DNA from 2 places in the Klebsiella sp. HN106 genome. Region 2 is predicted to be linked to the other one. Evidence: predicted binding sites of a transcription regulator. Region 2 holds the regulator's gene; the other holds the start of a gene.
What was found. Region 2 encodes PhoB, which activates phosphate uptake and scavenging genes when phosphate is short. Its sites were predicted from a motif close to CTGTCATAAAACTGNCNNAT; they were not measured.

Region 1 (14,899 bases), 600 kb from region 2:
GGTGGTGCGGCCCGGCGGACGCGTGGCGTTCAGCACCCTACTGGCGGGCTCTTTGCCGGAGCTGAACCAGGCCTGGCGAGCTATCGATGAGCAGCCGCACGCCAACCGTTTTCTCAGCGAGCAGGCGGTGCGTGATGCGCTGGCCGGTCGCCGCGCGACCGGCCGCGTCCATGCCATTACGCTGCCGTTTACCGATGCGCTCAGCGCGATGCGCTCGCTGAAAGGCATCGGCGCTACCCATCTGCACCACGGACGCAGCCCTGCGCCGCTCAGCCGCGGTAAGCTGCGGCAGCTTCAGCTCGCCTGGCCGCAGCAGCAGGGACAAAGTCCGCTGACGTACCAACTTTTTACAGGAGTCATCGAACGTGATTAAACGTTTTTTCGTTACCGGTACCGACACCGAAGTGGGGAAAACCGTCGCCAGCTGCGCGCTGCTGCAGGCGGCTAACCGCGCGGGATTTCATAGCGCGGGCTATAAACCGGTGGCCTCCGGCAGCGACCATACGGCGCAGGGATTGCGCAATGAAGATGCGTTGGCCCTGCAGCGCAATAGCCGCGCGGTGCTGCGCTACGAACAGGTTAATCCCTTTACCTTTGCCGAGCCGACCTCGCCGCATATCATTAGCGCCGATGAAGGGAGGCCGATTGACGCCGCCGCGATCTCTGCGGGTCTGCGCGAACTGGAGGAACGGTCTGATTGGGTACTGGTGGAAGGGGCGGGGGGCTGGTTTACGCCGCTGTCAGAAACGCTGACCTTTGCCGATTGGGTACAGGCGGAGCGGCTACCGGTGATTCTCGTCGTCGGGGTCAAGCTGGGGTGCATCAACCACGCGATGCTGACCGCACAGGCGGTGCAGCAGGCCGGACTGCCGCTGGCGGGATGGATCGCCAACGATATCCAGCCGCCGGGCAAGCGTCACTCTGAATATCTGGCAACGCTAGAGCGCGTACTGCCCGCGCCGCTGCTTGGAGAAATTCCGTGGCTGGCGAATGCGCAGCAGCGCGAGGATCTCGGCCAGTATCTCGATCTCAGCGCGCTGGATCCGGCGTCATCCATTTTGCCAGCAGCGGCGCATCCAACTGCATAACGTCGCCCTGGGCCACGCTGCGTCCGCAGTGCAGGAGACAGAAACGATCCGCCACCCGACGGATAAACGGCAGGTGTTGTTCGGCGATCAGCACCGTCAGGCCAATATCGCGGTTCAACCGTACCAGTAAATCCCCGAGCTTGTGCAAAAAGCGCGGGCCGCCGCCGCGTGAGGGTTCGTCGAGGATCAGCAGGCGCGGGCGGGTTATCAACGCCCTCGCCAGCGCGAGCTGGTACTGGTCGTCGGCGGTCAGGGTAATCCCTTTACTTTGGCGCAGCGCGTAAAGCTCCGGAAAGAGCTCATAAATCTCTCCGGCCATGCCCGATGCGGATTCGCCGCCCGCAGCAAGGGCTATATGCAGATTTTCCTCAACGCTTAGCTGCGAAAAAATACGTTTATCCTGCGGGACGTACCCTATACCGATAGCGCTGCGCGACTGGGCGGAGAGCGGCATCAGGTCATAAGGAGCCGCCCCCGCGTCCTGCCAGGTCATACTGCCGCTGGCGACCGGCAGATGCCCGGTAATACAGTTAACCAGCGTGGTTTTACCCATGCCCTGACGCCCCATCACGCAGGTGCATTTCCCCGGCCAGAGTTCAAGGTCAACATTCCATAGCGTGTGCTGGCTTCCGTAATAGTGATTCACGGCACGTAGACTCAACATAGACGTTTTCTCCTTTCCTGAGATATCAGGCGACGAGAAGATGCTGCAAATCTCTTGCCAGGAAAAAGAACTCTCGGTTTTTGCCGTTGAATGCAGGCGGCGGCGTCAGAAAGCGGACGGCGCTTGCACTTTCCCGGTGCCCGCGCGCTGGAATGTGGTGCAAAAAATAATAAAAAATCCAGCTAATCTTTGCCGATAAACAGCAAAAAAAATTCAATAAAATTTTTTCGCAGCGGGTTTTGCCGGTCCGCTCGGTTTTGTTCGGGTGGCTTGGGTCAGGGGCTGCAGACAGTTATCCACTATTCCTGTGGATAACCTTGTGTATTAGAGTTAGAAAACTTGCGGTAAGCTAGAGACTACGCGGCCTGCGGGCGAATTGACGCGAAACCCGTCTTTTATTAAATTTCATTATATTTCAAATGCTTAAATAAAAGCAATGCCTGTAAGAAAAGTGTCACCGGCTGCCATAAAACATTCATCCACTCGCTTGACAAATGTTAAATGTCAATACTTTCTGGGGATAACCCCACAGAGTGGTGGATTATGCGCAAAAGCGCTATTTATTCGTCTATTCTGACGGCAAAAAGGGCTGATTCGCCCGGATACGATAATAGGATACTGTTTTTATATCCAGTATTTTTTATTGGCAAAAGCTGTGCTGGCGAGTAGAATTAAAGACCTGCCGTTCAACCCTTCTTCAGGTCCTGATAGATGAGTAAACCGTTCAAGCTGCATTCTGCTTTCCGTCCCTCCGGCGACCAGCCGGAAGCCATTCGTCGCCTGGAAGAGGGGCTGGAAGATGGCCTGGCGCATCAAACGCTGCTCGGGGTGACCGGCTCAGGTAAAACTTTTACCATCGCCAACGTCATTGCCGACCTGCAGCGCCCGACGATGGTGCTGGCGCCGAACAAAACGCTGGCGGCGCAGCTATACGGCGAGATGAAAGAGTTCTTCCCGGAGAACGCGGTGGAGTATTTCGTCTCGTACTACGACTACTATCAGCCGGAAGCCTATGTGCCAAGCTCGGACACCTTCATCGAGAAAGATGCTTCGGTAAACGAACATATTGAACAGATGCGTCTGTCGGCAACCAAAGCGCTGCTGGAGCGTCGTGACGTGGTGGTGGTTGCCTCGGTCTCCGCCATCTACGGTCTCGGCGATCCGGACCTCTATCTGAAGATGATGCTGCACCTGACGGTCGGCATGATCATCGACCAGCGCGCCATTTTGCGCCGCCTGGCTGAACTGCAGTATACCCGCAACGATCAGGCCTTCCAGCGGGGTACCTTCCGCGTGCGCGGCGAGGTGATCGATATCTTCCCGGCGGAGTCTGACGACGTCGCGCTGCGCGTAGAGCTGTTCGATGAAGAAGTCGAGCGCCTGTCGCTGTTCGACCCGCTCACCGGCCACATCGAGTCGACGATCCCGCGCTTTACCGTCTACCCGAAAACCCACTACGTCACTCCGCGCGAACGTATTGTCCAGGCGATGGAAGAGATCAAAACCGAGCTGGCGGAGCGGCGTAAGGCGCTGCTGGAAAACAATAAGCTGCTGGAAGAGCAGCGCCTCAGCCAGCGTACCCAGTTCGATCTCGAAATGATGAACGAGCTAGGCTACTGCTCGGGGATTGAAAACTACTCGCGCTATCTGTCAGGGCGCGGGCCGGGCGAGCCGCCGCCCACGCTGTTCGACTACCTGCCGGCGGATGGTCTGCTGGTGATTGATGAATCCCACGTCACGATTCCGCAAATCGGCGGCATGTACCGCGGAGACCGGGCGCGTAAAGAGACGCTGGTGGAGTACGGTTTCCGTCTGCCGTCCGCGCTGGATAACCGTCCGATGAAGTTTGAAGAGTTTGAGGCCCTGGCGCCGCAAACGATCTACGTTTCGGCAACGCCGGGCGCCTATGAGCTGGATAAATCCGGCGACGAAGTCGTCGACCAGGTTGTCCGCCCGACCGGGCTACTGGATCCGGTCATCGAAGTGCGCCCGGTAGCCACTCAGGTCGACGACCTGCTGTCGGAAATTCGCCTGCGTACCGCGATCAACGAGCGCGTATTGGTCACCACGCTGACCAAACGGATGGCGGAAGACTTAACCGAATATCTGGAAGAGCACGGCGAGCGGGTGCGCTACCTGCATTCGGATATCGATACCGTCGAGCGTATGGAGATTATCCGCGATCTGCGCCTCGGCGAGTTTGACGTGCTGGTAGGGATCAACCTCCTGCGTGAAGGTCTGGATATGCCGGAAGTCTCGCTGGTGGCGATCCTGGACGCCGATAAAGAAGGCTTCCTGCGCTCTGAACGCTCGCTGATTCAGACCATTGGCCGCGCGGCGCGCAACATCAACGGTAAAGCGATTCTCTATGGCGATAAAATTACGCCGTCAATGGCGAAAGCGATCGGTGAAACCGAACGTCGCCGCGAGAAGCAGCAGGCCTATAACGAAGAGCACGGTATTGTTCCGCAGGGGCTGAATAAGAAAGTGGTCGACATTCTGGCGCTCGGTCAGAATATTGCCAAAACGAAAACTAAGGGGCGCGGCAAGTCTCGCTCGCCGGTTGAGGCGGATGTCGTGGCGCTCACGCCGAAGGCGCTGCAGCAGAAGATCCACGAGCTGGAAGCGCAGATGATGCAGCACGCGCAGAATCTGGAGTTCGAAGAGGCGGCGCAAATTCGCGACCAGCTTCATCAGCTGCGCGATCTGTTTATCGCCGCTTCGTAGCGGAGTTGCCAGATAAATATCGCCCGGGCTTTACCGGTGCTTCAGGGGGGACGGGCGGTGTTTTTCGTGGGGCGGGTAAGGCGTTAGCCACCACCCGAGAGAAAAGCGAGCGCATGAGCCAAAACGAGGCGCAACACGTTTTGTCTATTTATTGCCCCTCTGTCGCGATTTTCCGTGATGCTTAATGTTGGCTTAATATTGTTTGGCGAAACTATCCTCAATCTACTGAGGATAGCGCCATGCAAAAATTAACCTTCCGCGAATATCTGGCAGTCACCTGCGCTTTTGTTATCGTCGTTGCCTTTTTTCATCAATGGGTGCTGACGTTCTGACGGACCGTGTCGGGAAAAAGCACCCACGCGCGAACGCCGGGCCCGGGCTGACGGTTATGTAAAAAGAACTGGGCGTCGTGCAGCTGGGCGATGCGGGTGACGATGCTTAACCCGAGCCCGATACCACCGTAGCGGCTGTCCATGCGGACGAACGCTTTGCTCAATTCACCGCTTTTGGCCTCATCAATGCCCGGACCTTCATCTTCTACCGCCAGAACCGGCGTGGAGCCGGGGGCTATCGACACTTTAATCGTTGAACCCGTCGGGCTGTAACGATGCGCGTTTTCTACCAGATTGCGTAAAATCACCTGCACCAGCGTGGCGTCACCTGACACTATCGCTTCACCCTCTTTGTCGCTGACCACCAGCTTTTGCTGACGCTGTTCCAGCATCGTCTCCAGTTCGCTGCGCAGCGGCTCGATCACATCTTCCTTCAGCCTGACCTGCTGATAGCTGCCGGCGGAGAAAGACTGGCCGACCCGCGCCAGCTGAAGCAGTTGATTAATGCTGTTGGTCATCTGATCGAGGCGCTGGATCAGCGGGGCGACGCTTACGCCATGCACTTTCGCCAGCAGCTCCAGATGCAGACGCAATCCGGCCAGGGGCGTGCGCAGCTCATGGGCGACGTCGGCGGTAAACAGGCGTTCGCGATCGAGCGTTAAGTTAAGGCGGGAGACCAGCTGATTAATCGCGGTAGTGACCGCGGTGACTTCGGGCACCGACTCTTGCAGGGCGATAGGCCGCAGGTTATCCGGGGTACGGCTTTCAAGTTCCTGCTGGAGGCGGGATAGCGGCCTGGTGATTTTTTTCACCGCCAGCAGGGAGATATAGAGCGCCAGGCCGATAATCAGCAGGCTCGGGATCAGCAGACTGGCTACCGCTTCACGAACCTCATGCTCAATATGCTTCTGATTATTATGACCTTCGATGGCGCTGGCCACCAGCAGCTGAATCTGTTCCTGGCTTTCATGCCACAGCCAGAACACGCTGATGAGCTGGCAAACCGCCAGTATCGCGCCAATGGTCAGCAGCAGCCGATGGCGCATGGTCCAGTTTTTACTGACAAACAGAGCCATAGCGTTATTCGGCTCCTGTATTATCGACCAGCATATAGCCGAAGCCGCGGACGGTGCGGATCCGCGATTTACCCACCTTATCGCGTAAATTATGGATATGCACTTCCAGCGTATTAGTGGCCGGTTCGTTGTCCCAGCTGTAGATATCGTTATAAAGAATTTCGCGGTGTACCGGACTGCCCGCCTTCATCATCAGGCGGGAGAGCAGCGCGTACTCTTTCGGGGTTAGATCCAGGGACTGTTCGCCGAGCCAGACCAGCCGCCGGGTGACGTTCAGGCGCAGGTTACCGATAGTCAGCTCGTTATCGCCCTGATTGTTGTGGCGACGCAGCAGGGCGCGGATGCGCGCGTTAAGCTCTTCAAGAGCGAAGGGTTTAACCAGATAGTCATCCGCGCCGGTATCCAGGCCGCTAATACGTTCATCGACGGTATCGCGGGCGGTGAGGATCAGCACCGGCTGGCTAAACTTCTCTCGCCGCATGCGTGCCAGAAAGTGCAGGCCGTCCTCATCGGGCAGCCCGAGGTCAAGCACCATCAGACTGTAGTGGTTGCTGGCCAGCGAGAGCGCGGCTTCGTGGGCGGTAGAGACGCCGTCGCACACGTAGCCCTCGCTTTGCATCGCCAGAATTAATCCTTGTAACAGGAGCGCATCGTCTTCAATGACTAAAATTTTCATCGGCCTGCCTCTCTACATGGCGTTAAAATATCGTCTGTTGCCTGGTACTCGTGAGTGCTGACCCCGAGCAGACCGAGCAGGGTGGAGAAAAGGTTATCCTGCGAATACGTTTGGGTTTTCGCTTTTTGCTGCAAACACTGGCTGGAGACCCCATAGCGCTGTTGATAATCCGCTGACAACCACAGCAGCATGGGCACATGTTTTTGCGTATCCGGCGCAATGGACCACGGCAGCCCGTGCAAATACACCCCATCCTCGCCAAGCGACTCTCCGTGATCCGAGAGATATACCAGGCTGGTGGTAAATTTATCCTGCTTCGACTGCAGTAATTTTATCGCTTTGTCGACCACATAATCGACATACAAAATCGTGTTGTCGTAGGTATTAGTGAGCTGTTGCTGGGTGCAGCTCTGGATCTCATTGGTATCGCAGGTCGGCGTAAACTGTTTAAACTGCGCCGGATAGCGATTGTAGTAGGTCGGCCCGTGGCTGCCGATGGTATGCAGAACGATAATCCCGTCCTGCTGTAGATTATCGATATAGCTATCCAGATTATGGAACAGCACTTCGTCGTAGCACTCGCCGTCGATGCACTGGCCGCTCAGCTTAAGATCGGTGACGTTTTCGTGCGGCACCCGGTCGCAGGCCCCTTTACAGCCGCCGTCGTTGTCATTCCACTGCACTTTAATTCCCGCCCGTTGCAGGATATCCAGCACGCCTTCCTGATGATGCGCCAGCTCTTCATCATAGTGGGCGCGCGGCATATTAGAGAACATGCAGGGGACGGAAACCGCGGTAGCGGTGCCGCAGGAAGTCGTATTAGCGAAATAGATCACGTTATCCTGCTTCAGACGCGGGTTGGTCTCGCGAGAGTAGCCGTTCAGGGAGAAGTTGGCCGCCCGCGAAGTTTCACCTAACACTACAATGGTCAGATTTTTCCGCGGTCCGCTGCGCATCTGCGGCTTCTGAACGGCGTCTTCGCCAATTTTGACCAGCGGAAGATTGTCCATTCTGTTATGCGCATACCATGAATTCACCGCCACAATGCTGTTTGACGGGCTCAGGGACTTTACCAGCTCTTTGTTGTTGCGAAACAGCGAAGCGTAATCTTTATAGAAGAGGGCGGCGACCAGAATAATCAGCAGCGCTGAAACCGCGATGCTCACCAGCCGTACGGCAAGACTGCGCCAAAGCGTCTGCGGTTTGCGAATTTTGATCCACCATGCCGCGACGACGGCCAGAATGCCGGAAAGCCCCAGTATCAGCACCATTTTCCCGGAGAGCAGCGCAAAGCTCTCCGCGGGCGTGGTATCGAAAATATTGGTAATCATCGCCCGATCGATAACCACCCCGAAGGTCCAGATAAAATACTGGGCCGAGGCGCTGAGCAAAATAAACAGGCTAACCACGAGGCGGTCGAGCTTCAGGAACGAGGCGAGAGTGGTGATGATATTCATCACGCTGATGGCCACTATCGGCATACTGAGGAATACCAGCCAGTTATGCAGACCGTTAACCGGCAGCAGGGTAAATGCCTGGCGATAGAAAGCAAGATTCAGCGCGAGGCCGATATAGCAGGCGAACAGAAGCAAATAGGCCGTACGGCTGAGTACCGGCCGACGTAAAGAAAATAACGACATAGCGAACGTCCACATGAAGAGATGTTCGCTATCCTGCCGATTCTTTTTTAAGACAACCTTAAGATTTTAAGCCAGCCAGCTTTTGCCGCCACAATTAAGCCGCTTGAGGATTAACCTAACGCCTGAATGGCCTGTTCCAGCGCGTTGCGTAATAGCTGCCGATCGTGGCGATAGGGCACATCGCTGGCGTCCAGCGGCGTCTGAATGATGACCCGCTGTTCAACCCCTGCGGTATCGGCTTTCGGGCCGACAACCAGCGCGTCAATTACTCGTTTGCCGATTTGTTGCTCCATAATGGCGACCCTGTCGGCCAGCGTCAGGCTGGCCGCCGGGCTATGCTCTTTGCCGAGGTTATCGATAAATACCATTGGCGCGGGCGTGCGGCGCAGCGCTTGCGCCAGTTCATCAAGCAGCAAAATCGGCATCAGGCTGGTATAGAAACTGCCGGGGCCAATGAGGATTAAATCGGCTTCGGCGATAGCTTCTAGCGCCTCCCGGGTTGTGGGCACCGGCGGGGAGAGCATAAGCTCGCGCGGTACGCAGGCCAACTGATCGATATTGACTTCGCCGTAAATTTCGTGCCCGTCCTGATCGATAGCCATCAGATCGACCGGCTGTTCCGACATCGGGATCAGAAACGCATCGACCTTCAGTAAATTGCGGATCAAATTGATCGCTTCAAGCGGCCGAACGCTCAGATGATCGAGGGCCTTAAGCATCAGGTTTCCGAGGTTATGCCCGGAAAGTTCGCCGTTACCGCTAAAACGGTATTCAAACATCGCCGAGGCCACGCTGGGTTCAGCAATTAACTGATTAATACAGTTGCGCATATCGCCCCAGGCGATGCCGCCTTCCGCGCGGCGAATACGTCCTGTTGATCCGCCGTTATCGGTTGTAGTCACAATGCCCGTCAGGCGCGAACCCAGCGAAGAAAGCGATGACATTACCCGTCCCAGCCCGTGTCCGCCGCCGAGAGCCACAACGCGATCAAGATCGGCGAAAGTACGATTGCGCATAAAAATCCTTATCTCAATTAATCGGGCTCACAGTAACTGATTTCACCTTAAAAAACGATGTCCGTTCTCTCCGGGCATGAAGGATATTTTAGCGTGGCAATGGCGAGAATATCAGCGTACTGGTGAATTCCCGCCGATTGCCAGGGTGATATTTTTACAGCTTTTGCGCTCCAGATAACCTACTACGCGGGAAAAATAAAATACTCAACGGGTCTGTTACCGCCCGAAGGCAAAGAAGGGAGGGATAAATTACGCTGCTTTCTCACACGCTTAGTCGTAAAAAAGCGAGATAAATCCGTTATATACATCGTTACATAACGAAATGTGGGTATGGCATAACCCTGGTTTCCGCGCTACTATTCGGCGTAACCCACTAACACTCTAGCCTCTGTGCCTGTGTCGAAAGATATGGTGCTTTGGCCGTGACAACTTCGGTTGCCACCAGGGCGCGAAAAGAAATGACCGCGTCTCCCGTATTTGGAAAGGTGTCTATGGCTTCACAGCTTACCGATGCATTTGCGCGGAAGTTTTACTATCTGCGTTTGTCGATTACCGACGTATGCAACTTTCGTTGCACCTACTGTCTCCCCGATGGCTATAAGCCCGGCGCCGTCACCAATAAAGGCTTTCTCAGCGTCGATGAAGTGCGTCGCGTCACGCGGGCTTTCTCCGCTCTGGGAACCGAAAAGGTGCGCCTGACCGGCGGTGAACCCTCTCTGCGACGCGATTTTACCGACATCATCGCCGCCGTGCGGGAAAACCCCTCTATTCGCCAGATTGCGGTCACCACTAACGGCTACCGGCTGGCACGGGATGTTGAAAGCTGGCGCGATGCCGGACTGACGGCGATTAACGTCAGCGTGGATAGCCTCGACGCCCGTCAGTTTCATGCTATAACCGGCCAGGACAAATTTCGTCAGGTGATGGACGGCATCGATGCCGCATTTGCCGCTGGCTTCGAAAAAGTGAAGGTCAATACCGTGCTGATGCGCGATGTTAACCATCATCAGCTTGATACCTTTCTCGCGTGGATCCAGCCGCGCCGCATTCAGCTACGTTTTATCGAATTGATGGAAACCGGCGAAGGCAGTGAACTGTTCCGCCGCCATCATATATCCGGCATGGTGCTGCGTGATGAATTGCTGCGCCGCGGCTGGATCCATCAGATCCGCCAGCGCAGCGATGGTCCGGCGCAGGTGTTTTGCCACCCCGACTATGCCGGGGAAATCGGCCTGATCATGCCTTATGAAAAAGACTTCTGCGCCACCTGCAACCGTCTGCGCGTCTCTTCCGTAGGAAAACTGCACCTGTGCCTGTTTGGCGAAGGCGGCGTCGATCTGCGCGATCTGCTTGCCGATGAGCAGCAGCAGCCGGCGCTGGAAGCGCGGATTTCCGAAGCGTTAACGCATAAAAAACAGACCCATTTCCTGCATCAGGGCAACACCGGTATTACCCAGAACCTGTCGTATATTGGCGGATAATGCATTTTAAGGAGCGATCTAATGAGTCAGGCCAGCGCTGAGTTTATCCCGACCCGTATTGCTATTCTCACCGTTTCCAGCCGACGCGGCGAAGAGGACGACACCTCCGGCCACTGGCTGCGCGATGCCGCCCAGGAGGCGGGGCACGTCATCGTCGATAAGGCGATTGTTAAAGAGAACCGCTACGCCATTCGCGCCCAGGTATCGGCGTGGATTGCCGGCGATGAGGTGCAGGTGGTGCTGATTACCGGCGGTACCGGCTTTACCGACGGCGACCAGGCGCCGGAAGCGCTGCTGCCGCTGTTTGACCGCGAGGTGGAAGGATTCGGTGAGGTATTCCGCATGCTCTCCTTTGAGGAGATTGGCACCTCGACCCTGCAATCCCGCGCCGTTGCCGGGGTAGCCAACCGCACGCTGATTTTTGCCATGCCTGGTTCAACCAAGGCCTGTCGTACCGCATGGGACAATATCATTGCGCCGCAGCTCGATGCGCGCACGCGCCCTTGCAACTTTATCTCTCATCTTAAGAAGTAGTTTATGTCACAGCTGACCCATATTAACGCCGCCGGCGAAGCACACATGGTCGATGTCTCAGGGAAAGCGGAGACGGTTCGCGAGGCGCGCGCCGAGGCCTATGTTGAAATGCAGGCGACGACGCTGGCGATGATTATCGACGGCAGTCATCACAAAGGCGACGTCTTCGCCACCGCGCGTATCGCCGGGATTCAGGCGGCCAAACGCACCTGGGAGCTGATCCCGCTTTGTCATCCGCTGATGCTGAGCAAAGTCGAAGTGAATCTGCAGGCGCAGCCCGAGCACAACCGGGTGCGTATCGAATCCCTGTGCCGTTTGACCGGTAAAACCGGCGTCGAGATGGAAGCTCTGACCGCCGCTTCCGTTGCCGCGCTGACCATTTACGATATGTGCAAGGCGGTGCAGAAAGATATGGTGATTGGCCCGGTGCGCCTGCTGGCGAAAAGCGGCGGTAAGTCCGGCGATTTCAGAGTGGAAGCTAGCCATGATTAAAGTTCTTTTTTTTGCCCAGGTGCGCGAACTACTCGGCACCGACTCACTGACTCTCGATCCGAACGGGCTAACTACGGTTGAAGCCGTTCGCCAGCAGCTCATCGCCCGCGGCGACCGCTGGGCGCTGGCGCTGGAAGAGGGCAAACTGCTGGCGGCGGTAAATCAGACGCTGACGACCTTTGATCATCCGCTGGCGCCCGGGGATGAAGTGGCATTTTTCCCGCCGGTTACCGGGGGCTAATATGACGCAGACGCGTATTATTGTCAGCCATGACCGCTTTAAAGTCGGCGAGGAATATCCCTGGCTGGCCGAGCGCGATGAAGACGGCGCGGTGGTGACGTTCACCGGTAAAGTCCGCAACCACAACCTTGGCGACAGCGTCAAAGCGCTGACCCTTGAGCACTATCCGGGAATGACGGAAAAATCGCTGGCGGAGATCGTGGAACAGGCGCGCGAGCGCTGGCCGCTGGGCCGGGTGACGGTGATTCATCGTATCGGCGAGATGTGGCCCGGGGAAGAGATTGTCTTTGTCGGCGTCACCAGCGCCCATCGCGGCAGCGCGTTTGCGGCGGGAGAGTTTATTATGGATTACCTGAAGACCCGCGCGCCGTTCTGGAAGCGCGAGGCGACGCCGGAAGGCGAGCGCTGGGTGGATGCGCGAGATAGCGACCGCAAGGCGGCAGAACGCTGGTAGTGTGGTACGCTTAGAAGATAAATTTCGTTAATCAGGAGACAGTCATGGACAGATATCCTCGTTCCGGTACCATCGTCCAGGGGCGCAGCGGGCTACAAACTTATATGGCGCAGGTATACGGCTGGATGACGGTCGGACTGCTGCTCACGGCGTTTATCGCGTGGTTTGCCGCTAACACCCCGGCGGTGATGATGTTTGTTTTTTCCAGCAAAATTACCTTCTTTGGGCTAATTATCGCCCAGTTGGGGTTGGTGTTCGTGCTCTCGGGCATGGTGCAGCGCCTCAGCGCCGGTATGGCGACGACCCTGTTTATGCTCTATTCGGCGCTAACGGGGCTCACCTTATCCAGTATATTCCTCGTCTATACCTACTCATCGATCGCCAGTACCTTCGTGGTTGCCGGCGGGATGTTTGGCGTGATGAGCCTTTACGGCTATACCACTAAACGCGATCTGAGCGGCTTCGGCAATATGCTGTTTATGGCGCTCATCGGTATCGTGCTGGCGTCGCTGGTTAACTTCTGGCTCAAGAGTGAAGCGCTGATGTGGGCGGTGACCTACATCGGGGTGATCGTATTCGTTGGCCTGACCGCCTATGACACCCAGAAGCTGAAAAATATCGGCGAGCAGATTGACGTTCGCGATACGTCGACGCTGCGTAAATACTCGATTCTTGGGGCTCTGACGCTGTATCTGGACTTTATCAACCTGTTCCTGATGCTGCTGCGCATTTTCGGCAACCGTCGTTAATTTGTTCCCGGATGGCGGCGCGATGCGCTTATCCGGGCTACCAGACCGCAGAAAACGATGAACCTGTAGCTTTGGTCAGAAGCAAAGTTTCCCGGAGGCGATGCTGCGCATCTCTCCGGGCTACCGGATTTCAGACGGTGGTGAACTTGTAGCCCGGTCAGCGAAGCGCCACCGGGCAAGTTCATCAACGGAGGAGTGGATAAAATAGCGGCAGATATCCACGATATCTACCAAACCGCGTGAAACTGCAGCCCCGGTCAGCATCCGCGACCGGGGATTTTTTACTTCTCACCCGCCAGCTTGCGCTGGTTTTTCGCCCGCAGATGCTTTGCCCGGCTCTCCAGAATCAGGTAGCCGATGGTCGCCAGCAGCAGCGGCAGGAAGTAGTACAGCGCGCGATAGGCGAGCAGGGCGGCGATGATCGCGCCGCGCGAAATCTCTTCGCCGGAAAGCATGGCGATAAACACCGCCTCAAGCACGCCAATCCCTGCCGGAATATGCACGATAACTCCCGCAATGCTGCTGACCAGCAGCACGCCGAGCACGAGGAAATAGTCCACCTGTGGACCCAGCAGTAGCCAGATAATCGCCCCCATCGCCATCCAGTTCAGGCTGGAAACCGCCATCTGCAATATCGCGAAGCGCCAGGAGGGCAGAACCAGCCGCTGGCCTTTTATCGTCAGATGGCGCTTTTTAGCAAAGGCGCAGGCCCATAAATAGAACGCGGAAATCAGCAGCAAAATGACGCCGAGAATTTGCAGCGACGACTGACTGATATACCAGCGCTCGGGCACCTTCACCATGCCGGAGCTAAAAATGATGCCGCCGAGCAGAATATAGCCCAGCCAGTTGGTGGTAATGCTCAGCGAAAAAATTCGGGTAATGGTTGCGCCGCTCAGGCCGAGGCGCGAGTAGAGCCGATAGCGCATACCAATCCCACCCACCCAGGTGCTGAGCGTCAGGTTAAAGGCATAGCAAATAAACGACACCAGCATCACCTGGCGTTTAGCCAGCTTGTGGCCACAGTAGGCGCGTCCCAGCAGGTCGTAGCAGCCATAGATCAGGTAGCTGGCGATAACCAGGCCTATGGCGCTGAGCAGCGCCGTACGGTTGTAATCACGAATCACTTTCCACACTTCCTGCCAGTCGATTTTCTGTGCGTAAACGACCAGCAGCACAACGACGGCGATAAAAAAGAGCACCGTCAGGATTTTTTTCGCCATCCGCCAGCGAGGGTGAGATTTCGCCATCAGGATTTGACCTCCTGGTTTTCCGGGTCCACGCGATCCTGGGTTTCAATTTCTGGCTGAACCGGAGGCTGAACGCGCGACAGCAGGGGCGTATGGGCCGGAAGCCATCCGACCCACGCGGGGAAGTGGCGCAGGAAGTGGAACGCCAGCACGCTAATCCCGAGCCGCCACCAGGTTCGTTTCGACAAAATGCGCTTATCCACTTCGCGGCAGTCGTTGGCGATTAAGCCATTGAGATTATCGCGCAGCGTCTGGTTGAATTCGCGGTCGTGGATCACCAGGTTGGCTTCCAGATTGAGTGACAGGCTGAGCGGGTCGAGGTTGCTGGAGCCGACGGTGGCCCAGTGGTCGTCCGCCAGCGCCACTTTGCCGTGCAGCGGACGGCGGCGATATTCAAAAATCTGCACGCCGCCTTTGACCAGGTAGTGGTACAGCAGACGTGCGCCGAATTTAACAATCGGGATATCCGGTTCGCCCTG
Region 2 (14,899 bases):
GAGCGGCGCGGGTTCTGCCGCTAAGTCCGTTTCCGGTAAGGCCTCCAGCAGCGGGGTCAGCTGCTGGAGCTGTTCCTGCAGGGCGAGCAGTTCATTCTGTTTGGCCTGCCAGCTGCGGGTCTCTTCTTCCCGCAGCGCCAGCCAGCTCGCGGTCTGCTCTGCAGCCGGTAGGCTCAGGCTAAAGGCGCTCAGTTCGGCCGCCAGCGCGGCGCTGCGCTGCTCTTGTTCCTGCTGTAGCTGCTGAAGCTGCTGCTGGCACTCCTGCTGCTGAGCCTGCCAGGCCAGACGCTGCTGATGCTGATAGAGCCGCTGTTCATGCTCCTGCTGCGCATTTATCCAGCCCGGAATATCATCCTTTGGCGTCAGGTCGATATTTAATCCGCCGATCGTCTCCTGCCAGCGTGATGTAAGCGCTTGCTCCTGCTGCAGAAGCGATGCTTTCTCAGCCGCCTCTTTTTGCTGGTGCTTAATCAGGGCGTCCAGCTCGCCGCGCACCAGGGCGCCAGCCTCCGCCAGCTGTTTAACTTCGCGCTCCAGCGCATCGCGCCGCGCCTGATTAACGCCGGGAACCAGCGCCTGATATTCGGCGACGGCCGGATGCTGCGCGGAACCGCAGAGCGGACATGGGGTACCGGGCTGCAGGCGAGCACGCTCGGCCTCAAGACCGGCAATGCGCGCTTCCATTTCGCACAGGGCTTTCACATCGCTCAGCTGCTGATTCTTCTCTTTATAAGCCTGACGGCGCTGAGCCAGCATCGCTTCCAGTTTTTCCTGCTCCTGCCTGGTGGCCTGCCCGGCGGCGTTGAGCTGCATCAGGCGCTGGCCCAGAGGCTGAAGTTGACTATGTAGCGCTGAGAGCTGCTGGCGCAGAGCGCGAGCCGCGGCGTGCTGCGCCAGCCCGGCGCTGACCTGTTCGGCATCCAGCGTCAGCACGGCGGGCGGCAGGTCTGCCAGTCTGCGACGGGTTTCCGCCAGACGTTGCTGCAGGGCGGCTTGCTGCTGGGTATCGCGAGTCTGCTGCTGGAAAGCCGCCCGCCAGCCCGCCAGCGCATTGCCCCACCGCTGAAAACGGTCATGCTCTTTTAGCCATGCGGAGAGCGTTTGCTGGTGGCTCTGCAGGCGTTCAGACTGCTGGCGGGCGGCGAGGCGAATCCCCGCTCGCCGTCGCAGCCTTTCATGTAAGCGAGTATTTACTTCTTCTCTCAGGCGACGGGTTTGCGCCAGCGCGGTGGTTTGTTCCTGCTGACGCGTCCACTGTGGACGTAAGTGCTCTGCTGGCTGGGCATTCAGCAGCACGGTCAGCTGTGGCTGCGCCTGCTCCAGCGCAGATTGGGCTTCGCGTAGCGCGCTCTGCGCCTGCAGATCTTCTGCTGTCAGCTCTGCGCGGCGTACCAGCCACTGACGGGCATTTTGCAGACGGCTTTGTTCGCTAACCTTCTGTTTTTCTTCATCAGTAAGCGCTTGCAAACTTTGCTGTAGCGCCAGCTGCTGGTCGTCGCTTAGCAGCAGGACGCCGGAAGCCTGAGCCTGGATTTTCTCCAGCTCGACGCGGGCCTGCTTATGCTTTTCAAAGACCTGCGCGGAAATCTGGCCGTAAATTTCGGTACCGGTCAGCTCTTCCAGCAGCTCGGCGCGCTCTTTCGGTTTAGCATTCAGGAAGGCGGCGAACTGCCCCTGCGATAGCAGCATCGAGCGGGTGAAGCGGCCATAGTCCAGGCCGGTGAGCGAGGCGGTCATTTCCAGCTTGTCTTTGATCTTATCGGCGAGGATTTTGCCATCCTCGCAGCGCGCCAGCTCGACGCGCGGCACCTGCAGGTTGCCGTCCGGCTGGTTTCGCGCCCGGTTCTGACTCCAGAAGGCGCGATAGGCGATGCCTTTGACTTCGAACTCCACTTCCGCCAGACATTCGGCGGTGTCGCGGGTCATCAGATCGTTTTGTGATTGCGACACGCTGCTCAGGCGCGGGGTTTCGTGATAGAGCGCGAGGCAGATAGCATCCAGCAGCGTGGTTTTTCCGGCGCCGGTCGGCCCGGTAATCGCGAACAGACCGTTGCTGGCGAACGGCTCAGCGGTGAAATCAATTTTCCATTCACCTTTCAGTGAATTGAGGTTTTTCAGGCGTAAGCTGAGTATTTTCACAGGCGATCCTCACCGTTCAGGCTATGCAGCGTTTCATTAAAAAGCTGTTCCAGGCGCTGCTGCTGCGCGGCTTCCAGCGTTTCCAGCGCCAGACGGCGGGCGAAGACATCCTCCACCTGCAGTTCGCTGAGGGTCTCTCGCTGAGCGCCGGCCAGAATGCGGTTGCGCTGGGCGCGACTGCGGCGCACCAGCAGGACTTCCACCGGCAGCGTTTCGGTCTGCGCCTGAATTTTACGCTGGATATCATGCATATATTCGTCGCTGGTGATTTCGATATCCAGCCACACTGCGGGCTGCAGGGCGCTATCCTGCCATTGGTTTAGCTGCTCGCTAATGCTGGCGAAATCGCCCTTTAGCACCGCCAGCGGCTGGGTGACGGGAACGATAAGCGGCGTGACATCCGCCAGACGCCCGTGGGTAAAAGTGACCAGATTGACGCTTTTATTTTTCCCTGTTTCATCAAAGCTCAGCGGGATGGGGGAGCCGCTGTAGCGGATATGCTCGCAGCCGCCCACCACCTGCGCACGGTGAATATGGCCGAGCGCAATATAGTCGGCAGGCGGAAAACGGCTCGCCGGAAAGGCGTCCAGCGTACCGATATAGATTTCGCGCACCGCGTCGCTTTTGCTGGCGCCGACGGTGGTTAAATGGCCGCTGGCGATAATCGGTAGCGCCCGGTCGCCGCGCAGTTCGCAGGCCTGCTGGTACTGCTGCTGGTAATAGTCGCTGATGGCGCTCAGGAGCTGCTGCTGCTTTTCGCCGCTGGAGTGCCCGGCCTGGCTGGTTACCAGTTCACGCGGGCGCAGGAACGGCACCGGGCAAAAAATCGCCCCCGGCGAACCGTCGCGCAGCGGCAGAATAAAGGGGGCGTGGCCGGCATTGGCCACGACCGTGGTTTTCAGGAACGCAAGAATGTCTCGCGACTCGTTGAGGGTGGCGACCGAATCATGGTTGCCCGCCAGCACCACCAGCCGACAGCCGGTTTGCTGCAGCTGAACGACAAACCGGTTATACAGCTCGCGCGCGTAGCTCGGCGGGGAGCCAGTATCAAAAATATCGCCCGCGACAATAATGGCATCGACGTCATATTCCTGCGCGCTGGCCAGCAGCCAGTCGAGAAACGCCTGATGTTCGGCGGCGCGACTTTTGCTGTAAAAATTTTGCCCAAGATGCCAGTCAGAGGTATGAAGGATGCGCATAGTTGTTCCATAGCGTAAAAGCGAAAGCGGCATTATATACCCGTCATCCTTCAAGTTGCTTATGTGTTGGCTACCCGCGCCCACCCAGTCGCATCGTTATCTCTTTTTTGGGACTTACGCCCTTGCTGCCTTTAAGCAAGCCGAATTATTACGGGGACAACACTGCTCTCAGGCGCGATAAGTCCGCGTCACAATTCGAAATCCGCGTTCATCCGGCGGTCATTTTTTTCATAAATCTGTCATAAATCTGACGCATAATGGCCGCGCACTTCTATACTGATGGCTAAAAAATACAGGGTAAATAATGGCGAGAAGAATTCTGGTCGTTGAAGATGAAGCTCCAATCCGCGAGATGGTTTGCTTTGTTCTGGAGCAAAACGGCTTTCAGCCCGTCGAGGCGGAAGATTTTGACAGCGCGGTTAATCAGCTCAATGAACCCTGGCCGGATTTGATCCTCCTCGACTGGATGCTGCCGGGTGGGTCGGGTCTGCAGTTTATTAAACAGCTCAAGCGTGAAGCGATGACCCGCGATATTCCCGTGGTGATGCTCACCGCCCGCGGCGAAGAGGAAGATCGCGTCCGCGGTCTGGAGACCGGCGCCGATGACTACATCACTAAGCCGTTTTCCCCGAAAGAGCTGGTGGCGCGAATTAAAGCCGTGATGCGGCGCATTTCGCCGATGGCGGTGGAAGAGGTGATTGAAATGCAGGGGCTGAGCCTGGACCCCTCTTCGCATCGGGTCATGACCGGTGAAAATCCGCTGGATATGGGGCCGACGGAGTTTAAATTATTACACTTCTTTATGACCCACCCGGAACGGGTTTATAGCCGCGAACAGCTGCTGAATCACGTCTGGGGAACCAACGTTTATGTTGAAGACAGAACGGTAGACGTGCATATTCGCCGTCTGCGCAAAGCGCTGGAACATAGCGGCCATGACCGGATGGTACAAACGGTTCGCGGTACGGGATATCGTTTCTCCGCCCGATTCTGAATGTTGACAGGAGTGTGAACCGTGCTGGAACGGCTGTCATGGAAAAGGCTGGCGCTTGAGCTTTTCTTGTGTTGTATCCCGGCCCTGATCCTCGGGGCGTTTTTAGGTCATCTGCCGTGGTTTTTATTGGCGGCAGTGACCGGTCTTCTTATCTGGCATTTCTGGAATCTGATGCGCCTGTCATGGTGGCTGTGGGTTGACCGCAGCATGACGCCTCCGCCGGGTAGCGGCAGCTGGGAGCCGCTGCTGTACGGACTGCATCAAATGCAGATGCGTAATAAAAAGCGTCGCCGTGAGCTGGGCAACCTGATTAAGCGCTTTCGCAGCGGGGCGGAGTCTCTGCCGGATGCGGTAGTGCTGACCACCGAAGAAGGCGCGATGTTCTGGTGTAACGGCCTGGCGCAGCAGATCCTGAATCTACGCTGGCCTGACGATAACGGGCAGAACATCCTTAACCTCTTGCGCTATCCTGAATTTGCCAATTACCTGAAATACAGGGATTTTTCTAAACCGCTCAACCTGGTGCTGAATAACGGCCGCCATCTGGAGATTCGCGTGATGCCCTACAGCGATAAACAGCTGCTGATGGTTGCGCGCGATGTTACGCAGATGCACCAGCTGGAAGGGGCGCGGAGAAACTTTTTCGCTAACGTCAGCCATGAGCTGCGTACGCCGCTGACGGTGCTGCAGGGGTATCTGGAGATGATGCAGGAGCAGGTGCTGGAAGGGGGGACGCGCGAAAAAGCGTTGCACACCATGCGCGAGCAAACTCAGCGAATGGAAGGCCTGGTGAAACAATTGCTGACGCTGTCGCGAATCGAAGCCGCGCCGGTCCTGGCGATGAACGATAAAATCGATGTGCCGATGATGCTGCGGGTCGTTGAGCGCGAAGCGCAAACGCTAAGCCAGCAGAAGCATGCGCTGCATTTTTCGGTTGATGAATCGCTGAAAGTGCTGGGTAATGAAGAACAGCTGCGCAGCGCGATTTCCAACCTGGTGTATAACGCGATCAATCATACGCCGCCGGGAACGGATATTACCGTAAGCTGGCAGCGAGCGCCGCACGGGGCAATGTTCAGCGTCGAAGATAACGGGCCGGGCATCGCGCCGGAACATATTCCGCGCCTGACCGAGCGTTTCTATCGGGTGGATAAAGCGCGCTCGAGACAGACCGGCGGCAGCGGTCTGGGGCTGGCGATTGTCAAACATGCGGTCAGCCATCACGATAGCCGCCTCGAAATTGAGAGTACGCTGGGTAAAGGCACCCGCTTTAGCTTCCTGCTACCGGAACGTTTAATTGCCAAAAATTGAACGCCTGCATGTGGGTGTCAGCATAACTTGCCAATGACCAGCTTCGGCTGGTCATTTTCGTTTGCAGTAAAATCGAAGTTGAGTAATTAACGAACGTTAGCTGCTTTTTTGTTCGCATGATAAGCCAGATGTTTTCCATCCATCAGGTAAATAATTCTACGCATTAAAATAGAGTCAGCATAATCATCTGCTTTTGCGATCCCTCCTTGCTTTAAAACGTTATAAGCGTTTAAATTGCCCCCCTACGGTCGCAGACAGACTGTTTTTGCGTGGTAATTCAAAAAACAATTCTTTTCCACGCCGCTTTGGGAGCATATCCCGCTGAGTTTACTGACAATGGCCGCTGTATCATCCCCAGGGGAAAGGCGCGGTATTTATCCGTTTTTACAACACCACATCCACAGGCTGTAATGAATTTATGACCCATCAGTTAAAATCTCGCGACATCATTGCGTTGGGCTTTATGACCTTCGCGCTGTTCGTCGGCGCAGGCAATATTATCTTTCCTCCGATGGTTGGCTTGCAGGCCGGCGAACACGTCTGGACCGCGGCTATTGGCTTTCTGATTACCGCCGTGGGTCTGCCGGTGCTAACGGTTGTGGCGCTGGCGAAAGTCGGCGGCGGCGTAGAGAGCCTGAGCACGCCGATTGGTAAAGTTGCCGGTATCCTGCTGGCGGTGGTCTGCTACCTTGCCGTTGGGCCGCTGTTTGCGACTCCGCGTACCGCCACCGTCTCTTTTGAAGTGGGGATTGCTCCGCTGACCGGCGACGGCCCGCTGCCGCTGCTGATTTACAGCGTTATCTATTTTGCCCTGGTGATCCTCGTTTCGCTCTATCCGGGCAAGCTGCTGGACACCGTCGGGAATTTCCTCGCGCCGTTGAAAATCATCGCTCTGATTATTCTCGCCGTTGCGGCGATCGTCTGGCCAGCCGGTCCGCTGAGCCACGCGATGGAAGCCTACCGTACCGCGCCATTCTCCAACGGCTTCGTCAACGGCTATCTGACCATGGACACCCTTGGGGCGATGGTCTTTGGGATCGTGATTGTCAACGCGGCGCGTTCTCGCGGCGTGACCGAAGCCCGCCTGCTGACCCGTTACACCGTCTGGGCTGGCCTGATGGCCGGCGTGGGCCTGACGTTGCTGTATCTGGCGTTGTTCCGTTTAGGTTCCGATAGCGGCACGCTGGTGGAGCAGTCCGCTAACGGCGCGGCGATTCTGCACGCTTATGTCCAGCACACCTTCGGCGGCGCGGGGAGCTTCCTGCTGGCAGCGCTGATCTTCATCGCTTGCCTGGTGACGGCGGTAGGCCTGACCTGCGCCTGTGCGGAGTTTTTTGCCCAGTATCTGCCGTTCTCCTATCGTACGCTGGTCTTTATCCTTGGCCTGTTTTCGATGGCGGTTTCCAACCTTGGCCTGAGCCACCTGATTCAGATTTCGATTCCGGTGCTGACGGCTATCTATCCGCCGTGTATCGCACTCGTGGTATTAAGCTTTACCCGTAGTTGGTGGCATAATTCGTCCCGCGTTATTGCCCCGGCAATGTTTATCAGCCTGATGTTTGGTATCATTGACGGCATTAAAGCGTCGGCGTTTGCAGAGATTTTGCCATCCTGGACCGCGCGCCTGCCGCTGGCGGAGCAAGGGTTGGCGTGGCTGATGCCAACCGCCGTGATGGTGATTCTGGCCGTTATCTGGGATCGCGCAGCAGGGCGTCAGGTGGCCTCCAGCGCGCACTAACCGACGCTTTACACAGGTGTTTAACCACGGGACTTCAGGTCCCGTGGTTTTTTGTTTTTTTGGTCATCCTCCCCGGTGCTTTGCCCCCGCGAAGGCCAGAGGAGAAAAACGGCATGGAACACGATGGAAAGTAGTAACAAGCTTAAGCGCGGGCTAAGTACCCGGCATATTCGTTTTATGGCGCTGGGGTCGGCAATCGGTACCGGCCTTTTCTATGGTTCGGCTGACGCGATTAAAATGGCGGGGCCGAGCGTTCTGTTGGCTTATATTATCGGCGGCGTCGCGGCCTACATTATTATGCGCGCGCTGGGCGAAATGTCGGTACACAACCCGGCCGCCAGTTCGTTCTCGCGCTATGCCCAGGATTACCTTGGCCCGCTGGCGGGCTATATCACCGGCTGGACCTACTGTTTTGAAATCCTGATTGTCGCCATAGCCGACGTCACAGCCTTCGGCATCTATATGGGGGTCTGGTTCCCGGCGGTGCCGCACTGGATCTGGGTACTCAGCGTGGTGCTGATTATCTGCGCCGTCAACCTGTTGAGCGTCAAGGTCTTCGGCGAGCTGGAGTTTTGGTTCTCCTTCTTCAAAGTCGCCACTATTATCATCATGATCCTCGCCGGTTTTGGCATCATTATCTGGGGGATCGGCAACGGCGGGCAGCCGACGGGTATCCACAACCTGTGGAGCAACGGCGGCTTCTTCAGCAACGGCTGGCTGGGGATGGTGATGTCGCTGCAGATGGTGATGTTCGCCTACGGTGGGATTGAAATCATCGGCATCACCGCCGGTGAAGCGAAAGATCCGGAGAAATCCATTCCGCGCGCCATTAACTCGGTGCCGATGCGTATCCTCGTGTTTTACGTCGGTACGCTATTCGTGATTATGTCTATCTATCCGTGGAACCAGGTCGGAACCAACGGCAGTCCTTTCGTTCTGACCTTCCAGCATCTGGGTATTACCTTTGCCGCCAGCATCCTGAACTTTGTGGTGCTGACCGCTTCGCTGTCGGCGATTAATTCCGATGTCTTTGGCGTGGGGCGTATGCTGCACGGTATGGCGGAGCAGGGCAGCGCACCGAAGATGTTTACCAAAACGTCCCGTCGCGGGGTGCCGTGGGTAACCGTGATGGTAATGACTATCGCGCTGCTGTTCGCCGTTTACCTTAACTACATTATGCCGGAGAACGTCTTTCTGGTGATCGCCTCCCTGGCGACATTCGCCACCGTCTGGGTGTGGATTATGATCCTGCTGTCGCAGATCGCCTTCCGTCGCCGTCTGCCGCCGGAAGAGGCGAAGGCGCTGAAGTTTAAGGTGCCAGGTGGAGTAACGACCACGGTGATTGGCCTGCTATTCCTGGTCTTTATTATCGGTCTGATTGGCTACCATCCTGACACGCGCATCTCGCTGTACGTGGGCTTTGCGTGGATTATTCTGTTACTGATTGGCTGGCAGTTTAAAACTCGCCGCGAGCGTAAGCTGGCGAAAGCCTAGTCCTTTTCGTTCTCTTCTTGCCGGATACGCACGGGCTATCCGGCAAGCCGTTCCTCCACCCCCGCCATCCTCCCCCAATAATTCTGCCGACGATGAGTCATACGCCAGTACGCTATGGCAAGGTGTGCCCATTCTGCAAAGAGAGGAATAATGATGTTGAAGGCATGGCACCTCCCGGTTGCTCCGTTTATTAAGGAGCAGCCGGAACGACTGATTATCACGCTATGGTTAAGCGGCGAGGATCTGCCGCCGCGGGTCACGCTACGCGCGGAAGAAGATAACGAGGAGCTGTCGCTGCCGATGCGCCGCCTGCGGCAGGAACCGCATCCGGGCGTGGTGGCATGGCGCGGGGAAATCAGCCTCGTCAACGGGCTACCGCGTCGCCGCTACAGCTTCAAGCTGCTGTGGGCCGACCGCCAGCTGTGGTTCACTCCGCAGGGGTTCAATCGTTTTCCGCCGGCGCGGCTGGAGCAGTTTGCGGTTGATATGCCGGACAGCGGGCCGCAGTGGGTGGCCGATCAGGTGTTTTACCAAATCTTCCCTGACCGCTTCGCCCGCAGCCAGTCACGCGACGCCGGGCAGGATAACGTTTATTACCACCATGCCGCCGGTCACGATATTGTGCGCAAGGCGTGGGATGAGCCGCTAACCGGCGAGGCGGGCGGCTCTACCTTCTACGGCGGCAATCTCGATGGGATCAGCGAAAAACTGCCGTACCTGAAGCAGCTTGGCGTCACGGCGCTTTATCTGAACCCGATATTTGTCGCTCCCAGCGTGCATAAATACGATACCGAGGATTACCGTCGCGTTGACCCGCAGTTTGGCGGCGATGCGGCGCTGCTGCGCCTGCGTCACAACACGCAAAAAGAGGGGATGCGCCTGATCCTTGACGGCGTGTTCAACCACAGCGGCGATTCGCATGCCTGGTTCGACCGCCATCAGCGCGGTAGCGGCGGCGCCTGCCACAACGCCGATTCGCCGTGGCGCGACTGGTATAATTTTTCTCCCGAGGGCATTGCCCACGATTGGCTGGGATACGCCAGTCTGCCTAAGCTCGACTACCGGTCGGCGACGCTGATCGATGAGATCTATGGTGGAGAAGATAGCGTGGTGCGCCACTGGCTGAAAGCGCCGTGGAGCATGGACGGCTGGCGGCTGGATGTCGTGCATATGCTCGGTGAAGACGGCGGGGCGCGTAATAACCTGCGCCATATCGCCGGCATTACCCAGGCAGCGAAGCAGGAGCGGCCGGAAGCCTTCGTGTTCGGGGAGCATTTCGGCGACGCGCGCCAGTGGCTACAGGCCGACGTAGAAGACTCGGCGATGAACTACCGCGGCTTTACCTTCCCGCTATGGGGCTTTCTCGCCAATACCGATATCTCCTACGACCCGCAGAAAATCGATGCGCAAACCTGCATGGCGTGGATGGACAACTATCGTGCCGGACTGTCGCATCAGCAGCAGCTGCGGATGTTCAACCAGCTTGATAGCCACGATACCGCGCGCTTTAAGTCTCTGTTGGGTAAAGATGTTGCGCGTCTGCCGTTGGCGGTGGTGTGGCTGTTCAGCTGGCCTGGGGTACCGTGCATCTACTACGGCGATGAAGTGGGCGTGGATGGCAATAACGATCCGTTCTGCCGTAAACCCTTCCCGTGGGATCCGGCTTTGCAGGATGGCGAACTGCTCGACCTGTACAAGCGCATGAGCAAACTGCGTAAGGCTAATCAGGCGCTACGCTACGGCGGCTGTCAGGTGATCTATGCCGAAGAGAACGTGGTGGTGTTCGTGCGAGTCTATAAGCAACAGCGCGTGCTGGTGGCGATTAACCGCGGCGCGGCCTGCGAGGTGGTGGTAGAAGATTCGCCGCTGCTTGACGTTCACGGCTGGCAGTTGAAAGAGGGCGCCGGTGATCTGCACGAGAGCGTGCTGACGCTGCCAGCGATCTCCGCCAGCGTGTGGTTTAGCCGTTAGTCATAGAGCTGGCTCAGGCTCTCGCTCTGCAAAATGGCCTCGCGCCACCAGCGCTGGGCCAGTCCGTCATTACCGCTGCGCCAGGCCATATAGGTGATATCTTTCTCGCGGCACGAGATGACGGCCTTTTCGACCAGCTCGCCGCTTTCCAGCCACCGCCGGGCAATATGGCGCGGTAAAAAGCCGCAGCCCAGCCCGGCGCGCAAGAGTTCAACTTTACTGGCGAAATCATCCACGCGGATTTGCGGCTGTTCGTCGAGCAGGTTGCTGTTGAGCGGATGACAGTAGCGGGCGCTGTCGCTGATCACGACCGCGCGGTGCAGGCTGAGCTGCTTGTTGGTCAGCGGTTGGGTCGTTTGCGCCAGCGGGTGCCCCGGCGCGATGACGAAAATATTGTCCATGGCGCCGAGCATTTTCCACGACCACTCGGCGGAGGTTGGCGGTTCATTGATCGCCCCAAGAATAATATCCGCGCCGTTGTGGGTGAGCTCTTCCCACGAGCCCGCGAGGGTATGGTGGGTAAAGTTAAGCCGGGTTTGCGGGTGCTGGGCGTAGAAAGCATCGATCAGCGGCAGCAGCGCGCTAAACGGGAAAGAGTCATCCAGCGCGATAGCCAGATCCCGCTCCCAACCGGCGCTGAGCTGCACTGCCTGCTTTTCCAGATCCTTAGCGGCATTCAGCAGCAATCGACCCTTCTCCAGCATCATTCTGCCCGTATCGGTAAATTTAGCCCGGTGGCCGGAGCGATCCAGCAGAGTGATATTCAGATCGTTTTCCAGCTTTTGGATCATGTAGCTCAGCGCAGCTGGGGTCTTAAATAGCGATTCGGCGGCGGTGGCAAAAGAGCCATGTTTGTCCAGCGCGTCGAGAATTAACAGGACATCAAGATTCAGGCGCATGCGTCAGATTCCGGTAAAAATGAGTGCCTCCGTTTTACCGGAGCGCCCTGTTCAATTCCAGTGAATAATTTAGAACGGTTAACCGTAAAAATTTGATAAACATAATTTTGCTCGTTTTGTAATGGTTAATCTAATCGCCATAACTTTTCGCTTTGGAAATAAATTAGAAAAAAATCTTTAATAACTCGTTAGAAATTACTGACTATACTCACCATGCTTTATCAGTCAGGATCCAGACAGCTCAACGGCAACGGTAGTATCTTTTTAACTCATTGATTAACAGGATATGTTATGTCTATTCGTGAACTGATCGATCCCTCTAACTCGGCGCTTATTTTTATTGACCACCAGCCACAAATGGCTTTTGGTGTGGCAAATATTGACCGCCAGACCCTGAAAAATAATACGGTTGCTTTAGCCAAAGCAGGCAAAATTTTTAATGTCCCGGTAATTTATACTTCCGTCGAAACCAAAAGCTTCAGCGGCTATATCTGGCCGGAATTGCTGGCCGTACATCCTGATGTGAAACCCATTGAACGTACCTCGATGAACTCCTGGGAAGACGCGGCTTTTGTTGAAGCGGTAAAGGCGACCGGACGCAAGAAACTGATTATTTCTGCTCTGTGGACTGAAGTCTGCCTGACGTTCCCGGCGCTGATGGCGCTGGATGCGGGCTATGAAGTTTACGTGGTGACCGATACCTCCGGCGGCACCTCGGTTGATGCCCACGAACGCTCCATTGACCGTATGGTGCAGGCCGGTGCGGTGCCGGTGACCTGGCAGCAGGTGCTGCTTGAGTACCAGCGCGACTGGTCGCGTAAAGAGACCTATGACGCGGTGATGGATCTGGTGCGCGAGCATAGCGGCGCTTACGGCATGGGCGTGGATTACGCTTATACGATGGTGCATGGCGCGCCAGAGCGTAAAGCTTAAATACACTTCATCCTTCAGGCTGCCTCTTTGTTGGCTTCGTTTGCCCGCCTCGAGGCAGCATGAACGATTTTGTGCATTGTTGTTTATGGCTAATGGCGGGGATATCCCGCCATTCCCCTGAAGCAAGGAACTCTTAATGGCGCAGCAGAAATCGGTGACCCTGGTTATCAGTCATGTGCTCGACCCGGAGCATGGCCAACGGTATGAAGCGTGGCTGGGCAAAATTATGCCGATTGCGGCTGAATTTCCCGGTCATCTTGGCGCAAACGTGATTCGCCCGGCTCCCGGGCAGAATTTATGGAGCATTATCATTCGCTTCGACACCATTGAGCATCTTTACGCCTGGACCCAGTCGGAAACCCGGCGCGAACTGGTGGCGGAAATCGCACCGCTGCTGAGCGAAGGCGATCGTACCGAAGTCCGGACTGAACCGGCCTTCTGGTTTACGCCGCCTGCGGCGAACGTGCGCCAGCCGCGACGCTGGAAGCAATTTTTAATCACCCTGCTGGTGATTTTCCCCAGTACTAACCTGGTGCCGTCGATAACCGGAATGCTGTTGCCCTCGCTGAAGGGAAGCCTGCTGCTGCACCTCATCAATGATGCCTGTGTGGTCGCGCTGGTGGTCTGGTTCTGGATGCCCATCGTGACCCGTCTGTTTGCTGGCTGGTTAAAGAAAAACTGAGCCAGCCTCCTGAAGGAGAACGTTATGTCGCAAACTGCCACACTGATCCTGACTCACGGTCGGGTTCATACTCTCGATCGTCAAAATCCCCTGGCCGATGCGGTGGCGATCGCTGACGGTAAAATCCTCGCCGCCGGTAGTCACGATCGGATCATGAGTTTTGCCGCGGAAGGGACGCAAATTATCGATCTTAAAGGTCATACGGTGATCCCCGGTCTTAACGACTCCCACCTGCACCTGATCCGCGGCGGTCTGAACTACAACCTGGAGCTACGCTGGGAGGGGGTTCCCTCGCTGGCGGATGCGCTGCGGATGCTGAAAGATCAGGCCGATCGCACGCCGTCGCCGCAGTGGGTGCGGGTGGTCGGCGGCTGGAGCGAATTTCAGTTCGCCGAACGGCGGATGCCGACGCTCGAGGAGCTTAACGATGCGGCGCCGGATACCCCGGTATTTGTCCTGCACCTGTACGATCGCGCGCTGCTGAACCGCGCGGCGCTGAAGGCGGTGGGCTACACCAAAGAGACGCCGGATCCGGCGGGCGGCGAGATCGTTCGCGACGGCAACGGTAATCCTACCGGCATGTTGATTGCCAAACCCAACGCGATGATCCTCTACTCAACGCTGGCCAAAGGGCCGAAGCTACCGCTGGAACTGCAGGTCAACTCAACGCGCCAGTTTATGCGCGAGCTGAATCGTCTGGGGCTAACCAGCGCTATCGATGCCGGAGGCGGTTTCCAGAACTACCCGGAAGATTATGAAATTATTGAACAGCTGCACGCCAAAGAGCAGATGACCGTGCGGATCGCCTATAACCTGTTTACCCAGCGACCTAAGCAGGAGCTGGAAGATTTTGAGCGCTGGACCGATATGCTCAAGCCGGGACAGGGCACCGACTTTTACCGCGCCAACGGCGCCGGGGAGATGCTGGTTTTCTCGGCGGCGGATTTTGAAGATTTCCTGCAGCCGCGTCCGGACCTCCCGGAGGGAATGGAAGATGAGCTGGAGCGGGTGGTGCGCCACCTGGTAGAGCACCGCTGGCCGTTCCGCCTGCACGCCACCTACGATCAATCCATCAGCCGGATGCTCGACGTCTTCGAGAAGGTAAATCGCGAAATTCCGTTCAATGGTCTGCACTGGTTCTTCGATCATGCGGAAACCATCACCGAACGCAATATCGAACGCGTCAAAGCGCTGGGCGGCGGCATAGCGGTTCAGCACCGTATGGCTTTCCAGGGCGAATATTTTGTCGACCGCTACGGTAAAGATGCGGTCAAACATACGCCGCCGGTGGCGAAAATGCTCGAGCTGGACGTTCCGGTAGGGCTGGGGACGGATGCTACCCGCGTGGCGAGCTACAATCCGTGGACCGCGCTCTACTGGCTGGTTTCCGGACGTACCGTCGGCGGAATGGCGATGTACGACGACAGCAACCGCCTGCCGCGCGACGTGGCGCTGGAGCTGTGGACGGCGGGAAGCGCGTGGTTCTCAAGCGAGCAGGGTAAGAAAGGGCGCATTGAGCAAGGCCAGCTTGCCGATCTG

Region 1: the regulator PhoB is predicted to act here: its motif matches at 2,193-2,212, upstream of uvrB (excinuclease ABC subunit UvrB).

The regions. Positions count from the first base shown of each region.
Region 1 covers NZ_JBLURD010000002.1:255,813-270,711, reverse strand. The annotation lists gene bioC (malonyl-ACP O-methyltransferase BioC) at 1-373, shown strand, start outside; gene bioD (dethiobiotin synthase) at 366-1,088, shown strand; gene ACSIPU_RS07895 (ABC transporter ATP-binding protein) at 1,030-1,752, opposite strand; gene uvrB (excinuclease ABC subunit UvrB) at 2,464-4,479, shown strand; gene pmrB (two-component system sensor histidine kinase PmrB) at 4,790-5,887, opposite strand; gene pmrA (two-component system response regulator PmrA) at 5,892-6,563, opposite strand; gene eptA (phosphoethanolamine transferase EptA) at 6,560-8,203, opposite strand; gene yvcK (uridine diphosphate-N-acetylglucosamine-binding protein YvcK) at 8,314-9,219, opposite strand; molybdenum cofactor riboswitch at 9,585-9,723, shown strand; gene moaA (GTP 3',8-cyclase MoaA) at 9,711-10,700, shown strand; gene moaB (molybdenum cofactor biosynthesis protein B) at 10,722-11,234, shown strand; gene moaC (cyclic pyranopterin monophosphate synthase MoaC) at 11,238-11,726, shown strand; gene moaD (molybdopterin synthase sulfur carrier subunit) at 11,719-11,967, shown strand; gene moaE (molybdopterin synthase catalytic subunit MoaE) at 11,969-12,421, shown strand; gene ACSIPU_RS07840 (Bax inhibitor-1/YccA family protein) at 12,466-13,170, shown strand; gene ACSIPU_RS07835 (lysylphosphatidylglycerol synthase transmembrane domain-containing protein) at 13,452-14,420, opposite strand; gene clsB (cardiolipin synthase ClsB) at 14,420-14,899, opposite strand, start outside.
Region 2 covers NZ_JBLURD010000002.1:858,074-872,972, reverse strand. The annotation lists gene sbcC (exonuclease subunit SbcC) at 1-2,139, opposite strand, end outside; gene sbcD (exonuclease subunit SbcD) at 2,136-3,338, opposite strand; gene phoB (phosphate response regulator transcription factor PhoB) at 3,643-4,332, shown strand; gene phoR (phosphate regulon sensor histidine kinase PhoR) at 4,354-5,643, shown strand; gene brnQ (branched-chain amino acid transporter carrier protein BrnQ) at 6,062-7,381, shown strand; gene proY (proline-specific permease ProY) at 7,505-8,875, shown strand; gene malZ (maltodextrin glucosidase) at 9,029-10,846, shown strand; gene ACSIPU_RS10625 (LysR family transcriptional regulator) at 10,843-11,745, opposite strand; gene ACSIPU_RS10620 (hydrolase) at 12,037-12,678, shown strand; gene ACSIPU_RS10615 (antibiotic biosynthesis monooxygenase) at 12,815-13,360, shown strand; gene ACSIPU_RS10610 (amidohydrolase) at 13,385-14,899, shown strand, end outside.